DNA from 4 places in the Rhizobium sp. AN68 genome. Region 1 is predicted to be linked to each of the others. Evidence: predicted binding sites of a transcription regulator. Region 1 holds the regulator's gene; each other region holds the start of a gene.

Region 1 (3,115 bases):
CGCAACAAGGCGGATATGGACCAGATCGTCGAGCATAGCCTGCAGAAAGCGGGTCTCTGGAACGAGGTGAAGGATCGTTTGCTGGAATCCGGCACGGGCCTCTCCGGTGGCCAGCAGCAGCGTCTGTGCATCGCACGCGCGGTTGCCGTCAGCCCGGAAGTGATCCTGATGGACGAGCCGTGCTCGGCGCTGGATCCGATCGCGACTGCGAAGGTCGAGGAACTGATCCACGAACTGCGCACCAACTACACCATCGTCATCGTCACGCACTCCATGCAGCAGGCGGCGCGCGTTTCCCAGCGTACGGCCATGTTCCATCTTGGTCATCTTGTCGAAGAAAACGAAACCGACAAGATGTTCACCAATCCGGACGACCAGCGCACGCAGGACTACATCATGGGCCGCTTCGGCTGATCCCCGGCCGGTGCTTTATCGTAACCGTACAAGACTGGTGCCTCTGCCGTGCCCCGCTGTTGGGCACGCGCATGCAGGCCAAGCCGGAGGAATAGACCATGACACAGACAACGACCCATTCGCATATCCTGTCTGCCTATGACGACGAACTGAAGTTTCTGACGCGCCGCATCGCCGAAATGGGCGGTCTTGCCGAGCAGATGTGCGGTGACGCCGTGCGCGCACTCGTCAATTCCGATGCTGCGCTTGCGCAGAAAGTCATTTCGGACGATACCATTCTCGACCACGCTGAGCGCGAAATCGGCGACAAGGCGATCGTAACCATCGCCAAGCGTCAGCCGATGGCGGCAGACCTTCGCGAGATCATCGGCACCCTGCGTATCGCCGCCGATCTCGAACGCGTCGGCGATCTTGGCAAGAACACGGCCAAGCGCGTTATCGCTGTCGCCGGCACCGGCGTTCCGCGCAAGCTCGCCCGCGGCATCGAGCATCTGTCCGACCTGGCGCTGGTGCAGCTCAAGGAAGTCCTCGACGTCTATTCCACGCGTTCCGCCGAAAAGGCCAATGCGATCCGTGAACGCGACGAGGAAATCGATGCCATGTACACGTCGCTCTTCCGGGAGCTTCTGACCTACATGATGGAAGACCCGCGCAACATCACCACCTGCACGCATCTTCTGTTCTGCGCCAAGAACATCGAGCGTATCGGCGATCATGCGACGAATATCGCAGAGACGATCTATTACATGACCACCGGCAGCCAGCCGGAGGGCGAGCGTCCGAAGGACGACAGTTCCAACACGCTTGGTTCGGTGACCGAGTAACAGACAAGCAGAAGCTTGCGGAGTTCAGCATATGGTGCCCAAGATTGCAGTTGTGGAAGACGAGGAAGCGTTGAGCGTCCTGCTTCGTTACAATCTCGAGGCTGAGGGATACGACGTCGACACGATACCCCGTGGCGATGAGGCGGAAATCAGGCTGCAGGAGCGCATTCCGGATCTTCTTATCCTGGACTGGATGTTGCCCGGTGTCTCCGGTATCGAACTGTGCCGGCGCTTGAGAATGCGGCCGGAAACGGAACGCCTGCCCATCATCATGCTGACGGCGCGTGGCGAAGAGAGCGAACGGGTTCGCGGTCTCGCTACCGGCGCTGACGATTATGTCGTCAAGCCGTTCTCGACGCCGGAACTCATGGCCCGGGTCAAGGCCATGTTGCGCCGGGCCCGTCCGGAAGTTCTGTCGTCGGTGCTCAAATGCGGCGATATCGAACTGGACCGCGAGACCCATCGCGTTCACCGCAAAAGCCGCGAAGTGCGCCTCGGCCCGACGGAATTCCGCTTGCTGGAATTCCTGATGACGTCGCCGGGTCGGGTGTTTTCCCGCTCGCAATTGCTGGATGGCGTCTGGGGTCATGATATCTATGTCGACGAGCGCACTGTCGATGTGCATGTCGGACGTCTGCGCAAGGCCCTGAATTTCTCGCACATGCAGGATGTCATCCGCACGGTGCGTGGTGCGGGATATTCGATGGAAGCCTGAGCGAAGCGAAACCAGATAGTTTCGCTGGCGAAGTAATGCACCAAAAAATCAGGAAGCCCGAAATCTGAAACGGTTTCGGGCTTTTTCAATATGAATATCCGCCAAACTCGATGCCATTGTCCGTTTTGACCGTAGGAGATCGGCGGCGCGTTGAAATCCGGATTGAAGGGTCACGCCCAATGGTAAGGGGAAAGTGTGAGGCCTGCCATCAAGCCGCCCAGAAAGCGGCTTTATTTTTGTCAAAAAAAACGGGCCCGAAGGCCCGTAATTTTTGAGTGCTGAATGCGTGCCGCAACACTCAAGCCTTGCGGCGTTCGCTCACCGGCTGGTAGGCGAGTTTCGCATGGAACTTGCAATAGGGCGAAGATTCCAGCGCTTCACAACCGCAGAAATGGAAGTCGTCCTTCAGCGGATCGCCAACCGGCCATTTGCAGGTGCGCTCGGTCAGTTCCGTCAGCGTCAGGCGACGGGAAATCGGCGTGACAACGTTCTTGGAAGGAACGTAATCGAGAACCTGCGCGGTCTCGATATCGATCTCCTCGTGCAGCGCCGTTGCCGCGTTCGAACGGGTGAGGATGCGCGCCGGAGCCGCGTTGACGCGACCTGCGAAAGTCGTCGCACGCGGTGCAGGGGCAGCGGTACGCTTCGGCGCGGAGCGTGCCGAAGTCACTGGACCGCCAGCCTTGACGCGTCCCGGCAGATTGAGACGATGGACCTTGCCGATCACGGCATTACGGCTGACGCCGCCCAGCTGCGCTGCAATCTGGCTGGCGCTAAGGCCCTCGGACCACAATTTCTTGAGCTTTTCGACTCGTTCGTCTGTCCAGTTCATGCCGCTTCTCCGCTTGTCGCGTGTATTTTCGGCAGAATCCCTCTCCGTCTCGCGCGCATGCCGCAAGCGTGGTTTCCGCCAGATTTTCGGTGACTAGTTCCGCCGCAATGCAGTCTAGTAATTAGCGATTAACCTAGTGCCAGCCCGACTCCGTGGCAAGAGTCGCGGGAATCATCTGGAATCGATTTTCCGGTTTTCCCCAACTTGCTGGCGTATTGAGTCTGAAAGGCAACACCTTGGGGCTGGCCCGCCGCCGCATACTAGTGCTTGAGAAGCCCGGGAAACGCTGACTTTTGTTGACATCGGCAAACGAAGTGACAATAGTGCCCC
Region 2 (3,115 bases), 770 kb from region 1:
CTTGATCTTTGCCTTGTCACCGACCTGATTGTCGCGCTCGACGATATAGACATAGTCGCCCTGTGCGGTGATTTCAGAAAGGCCGACCCAGCCTGCCTCGGTCTTGTCGAGCGGGTAACGCACGGCTCCCCATTCCTTGGACTTCGGATTGTAGGAGACGAGTTTGACGAAACCCTTCTCGTCCGTGCCCCATTCGCGCTGTACGGCCATCCACAGCGTCGCGTCGTCGCCCTTGCCGATCATGGTCACGCCTTCGAAACCGAAGCGGGTTTCGCCAGCCAGCAGTTCCTTCGGCAGAGCGATCTCAGCCTTGATCTCGCCCTTGGCGCTGACATTGTAGAGTGCGTGGGGCACGAGCTTGGCACTGTCGCCCTCCGAGGCCAGCCAGAAGCCGCCCTTACCGTCAAGCGTAATGCCTTCGATGTCGAGTTTCTGGGCTGCGATACCGTCGCGCTTGATGCGCAGGGCGCTGGTGATGGTGGCGGGCTTCTTCGTTGCGTCGATGGTGTAGATCGACGGCTGGTTTCCATAGACCGAGTCGGACACGGCATAGAGGATGCCAGGCTTTTCAGCATCGCCCACCAGACCGGAGAGAGCGCCCCAGCCGATCGGTGCGCCATCAACGGTGGCGGAAGCGAGCTGCGGGTAGGCAATCTGGCCTTCTGCGCGTTCATAGATCATGACATGCGAGCGAGCGCCGCCATCTTCAACGAGATCGGCTTCGTTGGCAGTGACGAGAAGATTGCGCGACGGAATGGCGACGGCACCTTCAGGCGAAATGCCAGAGGGCAGAAGCTGGACCAGTTCCGGTGTGCCGCCCGTATCCTTGTAGACCGCAGCGAGAGACGCGCGCTCGGCAAGAACGAAGAAGTACTTCTGGCCATCGAAGGTTGCCGCCTCCAGACCTTCCGGCTCGATGCCCTTGGCCTTGGAGCGCTTTTCCGGATAGTGGCCGATGCTGGCGGCAGCGTGCTCAAGGGTGGCACCGGCTTCATAAAGAAGCTTGCCGGTCTTGTCGAAAATGGTGAAGCCGCGCGCGCCGCCCTGCCAGTCACCCTCATTGGCGATGACGATGCGGTCATTGTCCAGCCACTTCACGGCATCTGGCTCACGCTTGCGGCCTTCCTGCTTGTCGGTGAACTTGATCTGGCCGTCCGTCTTCGTGTCGACGCCTTCCAGATCAACCGTGCCGGCGGAGAAATGCGTCTTTACCGTACCGGTCTTGCCGTCGATGATGACGATGTGGTTGTTTTCCTGCAGCGTGAGCGCGATCTCGCCATTGGCATTGATCGAGACGAATTCCGGCTCCGGATCTTCCGGGGAGATTTCGGCAAGGCCGGTCACGTCGATTTTCTTCAGCGTCGCGCAGTCAGCAACACCGTTCTTCAGACCGACCGTCACCAGATAACCGGCCGGCATCTGTGGCAGGGCGCCTTCGTTCACCTCTTCATCGCGTTCGTTTTCGATCGCGATAGCGGCGAAGGTCTTGTCCGGGGAAATTGCGACAGAATCTGGCTGGCCGCCGAGGTCGCAGCTCGCTTCAATCTTCTTGGTGGCGATATCGACCGTCACCAGCTTGCCGGACGGCTTGGCGCGGTTTTCGGACGTGTTGACACCGGCCAGAACCTTGGCGCCAGCAACGGCAACCGAGGTCGGTTCGCCTTCCAGCAGCAACGCGCCGCCAGCCTTGGGTGCCTTCGCGTCGGTGATGTCAACGAATCCAATGCCGCCAAGCGGGCTGTCCGAATAGATCAGCGTCTTGCCGTCTTCGCTGGCGGTTACGATTTCAGCTGAAGTGACGGCCTTCGCGTCCTTGTCCGCTGGCAGGTTCTTTACGACCGGGAAAGATGCGATGCGGTTGAAAACCGGCTCGGCAGCAGCCGGAAAGGCCGCGGACGTGAGCAGAGCAGCAGTCAAAGCCATCTGAGAAAGTCGGAACGCCATTATAAATCCCCCTTGGATCCAAAAAAACACCCTATGGCTTCTGCGTCAGAGACATGACAGCGGCATGACATTTCCTGCCGGAGGAATCAAAAAGCCCGACCATGAAGGCCGGGCTTTCCTGTTCGTGCGCACATTCCGCGTATCAGAGCGCCGTGTGACCGGATGGAGGCTACACAGGCGCGCTCTCCTACTTTCAAGTACATCTTGCCGGTTCGAAAAAAGGGCTATCCGAAAAATCATTTCGAAAAGCCGCCCGGTTTACGTGCCGGCATGATGGCGTCAGGGCGTCAAAACATGTTTCCTCGTGAACCTGAAAAGCCGCCCGCCCGCCGCCGGACGTCACGGCCTTTCGGAAACCTTACGAGTTGACGGCGTCCTTCAGGCCCTTGCCTGCGGAAAACTTCGGTACGTTGCGAGCCGGGATATCGACTTCAGCACCCGTGGAAGGGTTACGACCCTTGGAGGCTTCACGACGGCTTACGGAGAAGCTGCCGAAGCCAGCGAGACGGATGTCGCCACCGCTCTTCAGTTCGTTCTGTACGGTTTCGAATACGGCATCAACAGCGGAAGCAGCATCTGCCTTCGTGAGACCAGCCTTTTCGGCAACAGCAGAGACGAGCTCGTTCTTGTTCATGTTTCCACCCCTTTCAATGGTTTGAAACGACTCAAATTAAGCCGGCGCAGAATACGTCTGTATCCGCGCGCAGCAACTCAAAAGCGCTGGAATCGCCTGAAAAACAAGGGGTCTGCGGGGTTTTTCACAAAAAAGGCCGACATTTCTGCCGGCCTTTCCCTTAAACGTGCCAATTTCGCACCAGTTCTGCGAGCATCAAAGAAGCATCGCGCCTTTCGGCATCTAACACATTGAATCTATGCACAGGTGTCGCGAAAAGCGATTCTGGCTTTCACAACGACGTGGCAATCAATGTGCGATCGTCTGTCCGCCCTCGTCGACACCGTCGACAGTTGCGATAACAGGCGTTTCGATGCTGCCGTCCCACTCGATTGGCTCGGGCATGCGAAGCAGCGCGTGCTTGATGACCTCACCCATGCGAGACACCGGGATGATCTCCATCTCGTTCTTCACATTATCAGGAATATCCGCCAGGTCCTTGGCGTTTTCTTCCGGGATGAGCACCTTCTTGATACCGCCGCGAAGCGCCGCAAGCAG
Region 3 (3,115 bases), 1.2 Mb from region 1:
CGCCTGCGATGCGGAAGCGGAGAGATTGCCCTCTATGCCGATGGTGTCGCTGGCATAACGGCCCGCCTCGTAAGGTCCGTGTCCCTGCAGGGTGACGGCGAAGAGGAAGAGCGGGTTGCGCGCATCGTCCGCGGCCACCATGATCTGGTCCATCAGCGCGTCGTCGGAGGCGAAGTTGCCGCGCTTTTCCATGGGCGGCAATGTCTCTTCCGAGCGGAACTCCTCGAAGCCGAAATTCCTGTAAACTTCCTTGCGGTTCCAGAACCATTCCTGAAACGGATGCATGGCGATGGCCGAATACCCTTCGCCACGGAAGAAGCTGGCAAGCGAGGGCACCGGGCGGCGGATATATTGCTGGTAGGGAATGCTGCCATAGGGCAGGAAGGCGTTGGAAAAGCCGGTCAGCGCCTCGAATTCCACATTCGCCGTCATGCCGCCGAATTCCGGCGAGAACACGTTGCCGGATTGCTTGGCGCGGATGTTGGGCATCGGATCGGCAGAGAGCTTCACGTTTTCAAGCCGTGTCGGATCCCACAGCGATCCGCTCATCAACATGATGACATCAGGGTAATCGCCCGTGTTGGCGGCAAAGGCGGCGGGTTCCGAGGTCAGGTCTGCGATGCTGTTTTCGCCGTAACCCTGCGGCGCCGAGACGTTGGCCATGGGAATATTGAAGGCAAAGGCCATCAGGAAACCGTTATGGCGGTAATTCTCCTGTTGATCCCACATCATGGGGATGATGTTGAGACGATCGCGCACCCACGAATAATGCGAATAGTCCATGAGCGAGGCGAGGCCGGCCAGAAGCGGCAGCGCCAGCACAAGACCTGCGGCGCGTTCGCGCCAGCTCAAGCCCGGCGAATAACGCCGCGCCAGCAGCCACAGGGTGGAAAGGGCCGCAACCGTGGCGCAAAGGCCAAGGCCGACCAGCACGGCCGTCACCGGCTGGGCTTTCAGCATGGTGGGCAGAAGCTCGAGGATCTGCCGGCCGAACAGCAGGTCGGAGGGATAAAGCGGATCGGAGAGATAGGTCTGTTTCTGCGCGGAAATAAGCCCTGTCAGCGCGCAAAGCGGCGCAACGGCGATGAGCGACAGGTAACGGCGGCCGAGGATGGAATCCAGCGCTACGAGCAGCAGCAGCACGGCGGCGATGGTGGTCATGCCGGGGCGGGCGGATGAGGTGAGGAAGGTGCCGACATCAACTAGCGAACCGCGGGCGATCCATTCCAGCGCGACGACAAGCACGACCGACGAAAATGTCAGATTGGCAAGCGTGTAGGCCTTACCCGAAAGCTTGGAAAGGCTCCGCGTCCATGCAGGCGAAAAGACAAAATCAGCCTTTTCGGAAGCCGTTGTTTTTGGCGCCGAATTTCTCAAACTCATACTCCGGTATTACGAGGCGACACCGCGCAATTCGGGGAGGTGAATCGGGGCGTCGCAAAACTGTCATGTAACTGTCACATAAGCGCGATGAACGCGACATGAACTTTGCGGAGTGTGGCCGGTGCGGTGATAACCTTAGCGTGAATGCCGGTTGCGGCTTCATCCTATCAAGGTGGTGCGGCATGCAATTGCCGCGTTGCGGAGCGGGCACGGGCGCGGTATTGAAAAGCCATGAGCGACAGACACGACATCAAAAACCATCTTCGAATTGCCGTCGGGCAGTTCAATCCGACTGTTGGCGACGTGGCGGGCAATCTCGCCATGGCGCGTGAAGCACGGGCCGATGCGGCGACGCAGGGTGCCGATCTCCTGCTTCTGACCGAGCTGTTCATATCCGGCTATCCGCCGGAAGACCTGGTATTGAAGCCGGCTTTTCTGAAAGCGTGCCTGAAGGCCGTGGAAGAACTGGCGGCGGAAACCGCCGATGGCGGGCCGGGCGTCGTCATCGGTTTTCCGCGTCAGGGTGAAACGGGCCGGCACAATTCGGTTGCGCTTCTGGATGGCGGCAGGATCATCGCGCTGCGTGACAAGATTGACCTGCCGAATTACGGCGAGTTCGATGAAAAACGTGTTTTCGCCGAAGGTTCGATCTCCGGTCCCTATAATTTCCGCGGTGTCAGGATCGGCATTCCGATCTGCGAGGAAATCTGGAACGATATGGGTGTGTGCGAAACGCTTGCCGAAAGCGGGGCGGAAATCCTGCTGGTGCCGAATGGTTCGCCCTATTATCGCGGCAAGCTGGATGTGCGCCATCAGGTGGCGCTGAAGCAGGTAATCGAAAGCGGCTTGCCGCTGGTCTTCGCCAATCAGCTTGGCGGGCAGGACGAGCTGGTTTTCGACGGCGCGAGCTTCGGTTTCAATGCCGACAAGACCCTTGCCTTCCAGATGAGCCAGTTCGAGGCGACCCTTGCCGTTACCGATTGGAAACGCACCGCAGAAGGCTGGCGCTGTGAGAGCGGTCCTTTCTCGAAAATCCCTGAAGGCGAGGAGGCGGATTACCGCGCCTGCATGCTGGGCTTTCGCGATTACGTCAACAAGAACGGCTTCAAGAGCGTGGTTCTCGGCCTTTCCGGCGGTATCGATCTGGCGATCTGCGCTGCGCTTGCTGTTGATGCGCTGGGCGAAGAGCGGGTGCGCTGCATCATGCTGCCCTATCGTTACACCTCCGAGGATTCGCTGAAGGACGCAGCCGATTGCGCCAGGGCGCTCGGCTGCCGTTACGATATCGTGCCCATTGCCGAACCGGTGGATGGGTTCCTTTCGGCGCTTTCGGAAATGTTCGAAGGCACGGAAGAAGGCATTACCGAAGAAAACCTGCAGAGCCGTACACGCGGCACCATTCTCATGGCCGTTTCCAACAAGTTCGGCTCGATGGTGGTGACAACAGGCAACAAGTCGGAAATGTCGGTGGGGTATGCGACGCTTTATGGCGACATGAATGGCGGTTTCAATCCCATCAAGGACCTCTACAAGATGCAGGTCTACGCCATCTCCAGCTGGCGCAATTCCCATGTGCCGCCGGGCGCGCTCGGGCCATCCGGCGAAGTGATCCCCGCCAATATCATCTCCAAGGCGCCATCCGCCGAATTGCGACCCAACCAGACAGACCAGGATTCGCTACCGCCCTATCCGGTGCTGGACGATATTCTGGAGTGCCTGGTGGAAAAGGAAA
Region 4 (3,115 bases), 1.1 Mb from region 1:
CGGAACGGCGGATGACGAGGCGCGCCTGCGGGCCGTGCGCACCGCAGCACCTGACGCGCGCATCATCATCGACGCCAATGAGGGCTGGAACGACGATAATATCGAATATTATCTGAAACTCGCAGCGGAACTGAACATCGCGCTCATCGAACAGCCGCTTCCCGCCGGCAAGGACGCCATCCTGGCCCGCATCGACCACCCGGTCCCCATCTGCGCCGATGAAAGCGTGCATTCCACCAAGGACCTCGCAGACCTGCGCGACCGTTACGATGCGATCAACATCAAGCTGGACAAGACTGGCGGTCTCACGGAAGCACTTGTCATGAAGGCAGAGGCGGAGCGGCTAGGCTTCATCATCATGGTCGGCTGCATGCTCGGCACCTCGCTCGGCATGGCTCCCGCCGTTCTGGCCGCTCAGGGAGCCGCCTTCTCCGATCTCGACGGCCCGCTGATTCTCAGGCAGGACCGGCAGCCGGGCCTCGTTTACGAGGGTTCGCTGGTTTATCCGCCGCAGCCGGAGTTGTGGGGATAAGAGCCGTCGTTCGGGTTTCGTGTGAAAGCACTACGCCGCACATCGCAATAGTCTTTGCAGTATCACGTAAACTGTATGACCAGCCTTGCCTCACACTCGGCGTCATCCTCGGGCTTGTCCCGAGGATCTATCCACGTCGCGCGAAATCAATCGGTTGCAGATCCTTGGGACAAGCCCAAGGATGACTACAGAGAGCTGAACCATCCCGCGCTTAGGGATCGCCCTGCCTGTTGAACAAACCCCAATCAGGCCGCGTGCTTGCCAATCAGACCTGGAATATCCACCGGCTCCATCTCGTCCGATGTCTGCGAAGGGACATCGCTCGTCTGCATCCAGGTGATCAGCTCGAAAGTGCCATCGGCATTTTCGGCAATCGCCGTGCAGCTTTCCACCCAGTCGCCGGTGTTGATGTAGCGGATGCCGTCCATGTCTTCCATCACGGCGTGGTGGATATGGCCACAGATCACACCATCCACATTGTTGCGGCGCGCCTCGTCGGCCACTACGCGCTGGAACTCGCCGATGAAGTTGACGGCGTGTTTGACCTGCAATTTCGCCCAGGCCGAGAACGACCAGTAAGGCAGACCGATGCGGCGGCGCACCGCAGCAAGGACGATGTTGATCGCAATCGCCGCGTCGTAGGCCCAGTCACCGAGATAGGCGAGCAGGCGGGCATTGCGCACCACCACATCGAACTCGTCGCCATGGATGATGAGGTATTTCTTGCCGTCTGCCGCCTCGTGGATCATGCGCTCGGCCACTTCGATACCGCCGAAATGCATGCCCGGAAACTCGCGCAGAAATTCATCGTGGTTGCCGGGAATGTAAACGATGCGCGTTCCCTTGCGGGCCTTGCGCAACAACTTCTGCACCACGTCGTTGCAGCCCTGCGGCCAGTACCAGCTGCGGCGCAGGCGCCAGCCGTCGATGATGTCACCGACCAGGATGATCGTATCGGCCTCGTGATGTTTCAGGAAGTCGAGCAAAAAATCCGTCTTGGCCGCCTTGGAACCGAGATGGACATCCGAAATGAAAAGCGTTCTGAACTGTCTGGTTTCAATTTGACCGGCCACGGATTTAATCCCCTTGTTCGGTTGCGTCCCTGCGGCTTTCTTCCCTCTCAGAACCAGACTCGTGTTGCAGCAACATGACAATGGCCGGTTTTTGTATGGAATATGACTGATGGCATCACGAAAACGCGAATAAGCCATGCCCGCATTTGCATAAGGGGGCGGCAAATAACGGCTGTACCACGGGAAAGTTTGTTGTATTCAGAGGGCCGGAATTGAACCAGACATGACGGTGGAAGACATGACCTCTCACGATAAGAACAACACGCCCGCCAACACGGCAAAGGCCGACATCGAGGAACAGGCGCTCTTTTTCCACCGCTACCCGCGCCCCGGCAAGCTGGAAATCCAGGCCACCAAGCCCCTTGGCAACCAGCGCGATCTGGCGCTTGCCTACTCGCCGGGTGTCGCCGCCCCCTGCCTCGCCATCCATGAAAATCCGGAAATGGCGGCGGAATATACCGCCCGCGCCAATCTCGTTGCAGTGATTTCCAACGGTACGGCAGTGCTTGGCCTTGGCAATATCGGCCCGCTTGCGTCCAAGCCTGTTATGGAGGGCAAGGCCGTCCTCTTCAAGAAATTCGCCGGCATCGACGTTTTCGATATCGAGATCGATGCGCCCGGCATCAACGACATGGTCTCCACCATCGCAGCGCTGGAACCCACCTTCGGCGGCATCAACCTTGAAGACATCAAGGCGCCCGAATGTTTCGAGGTGGAGCGCCAGCTGCGCGAGAAGATGAACATCCCGGTCTTCCACGACGATCAGCACGGCACGGCGATCATCGTCGCCGCCGCCGTCACCAACGCGCTGGAACTGGCCGGAAAATCGCTTTCGAGCGTCAAGATCGTTGCGTCAGGCGCCGGTGCGGCAGCCCTCGCCTGCCTCAACCTGCTTGTCGCCATGGGCGCAAAGAAAGAAAACATCTGGGTCCACGATATCGAGGGCCTCGTTTATGACGGCCGCAACTCGCTGATGGACGAGTGGAAGGAAGTTTACGCGCAAAAGACCGACAAGCGGGTTCTGGCCGACTCGATCGACGGCGCGGATGTCTTCCTCGGTCTTTCGGCGGCAGGCGTGCTGAAGCCGGAACTTCTGGAGCGTATGGCGGAAAATCCGCTGATCCTGGCGCTTGCCAACCCCAATCCGGAAATCATGCCGGAAGTGGCCCGTGCTGCCCGCCCGGATGCGATGATCTGCACCGGCCGTTCGGATTTCCCGAACCAGGTCAACAACGTGCTCTGCTTCCCCTATATCTTCCGCGGCGCGCTGGATTGCGGCGCAACCACGATCAACGAGGAAATGAAGATGGCCGCCGTGCAGGCCATTGCCGAGCTTGCCCGCGAGGAAGTCTCGGAAGTCGCCGCCAAGGCCTATAGCGGCGAAACGCCGATCTTCGGCCCGAACTACCTCATTCCCTCGCCTTTCGATCCGCGCCTCATCCTGCGCATCGCGCCGGCCGTTGCCCGTGCTGCCGCCGCAAGCGGTGTCGCCGCCCGGCCGATCAGCGAT

The links. The regulator PhoB, encoded in region 1, activates phosphate uptake and scavenging genes when phosphate is short. The targets are predictions, from matches to a motif close to TGTCATNNANCTGTCAT.
Region 2: the regulator PhoB is predicted to act here: its motif matches at 1,998-2,014, upstream of RBH71_RS18600 (esterase-like activity of phytase family protein).
Region 3: the regulator PhoB is predicted to act here: its motif matches at 1,445-1,461, upstream of RBH71_RS20450 (LTA synthase family protein).
Region 4: the regulator PhoB is predicted to act here: its motif matches at 1,669-1,685, upstream of RBH71_RS20415 (UDP-2,3-diacylglucosamine diphosphatase).

The regions. Positions count from the first base shown of each region.
Region 1 covers NZ_JARWMI010000003.1:360,488-363,602, forward strand. Annotated here, with positions in the region: gene pstB (phosphate ABC transporter ATP-binding protein PstB) at 1-414, shown strand, start outside; gene phoU (phosphate signaling complex protein PhoU) at 513-1,238, shown strand; gene phoB (phosphate regulon transcriptional regulator PhoB) at 1,270-1,953, shown strand; gene RBH71_RS14780 (GcrA family cell cycle regulator) at 2,252-2,785, opposite strand.
Region 2 covers NZ_JARWMI010000003.1:1,133,793-1,136,907, reverse strand. Annotated here, with positions in the region: gene RBH71_RS18600 (esterase-like activity of phytase family protein) at 1-1,944, opposite strand, end outside; gene hupB (DNA-binding protein HupB) at 2,303-2,578, opposite strand; gene lon (endopeptidase La) at 2,867-3,115, opposite strand, start outside.
Region 3 covers NZ_JARWMI010000003.1:1,512,724-1,515,838, reverse strand. Annotated here, with positions in the region: gene RBH71_RS20450 (LTA synthase family protein) at 1-1,383, opposite strand, end outside; gene RBH71_RS20445 (NAD+ synthase) at 1,615-3,115, shown strand, end outside.
Region 4 covers NZ_JARWMI010000003.1:1,504,404-1,507,518, forward strand. Annotated here, with positions in the region: gene dgcA (N-acetyl-D-Glu racemase DgcA) at 1-532, shown strand, start outside; gene RBH71_RS20415 (UDP-2,3-diacylglucosamine diphosphatase) at 778-1,614, opposite strand; partial or broken gene RBH71_RS20420 (NADP-dependent malic enzyme) at 1,844-3,115, shown strand, end outside.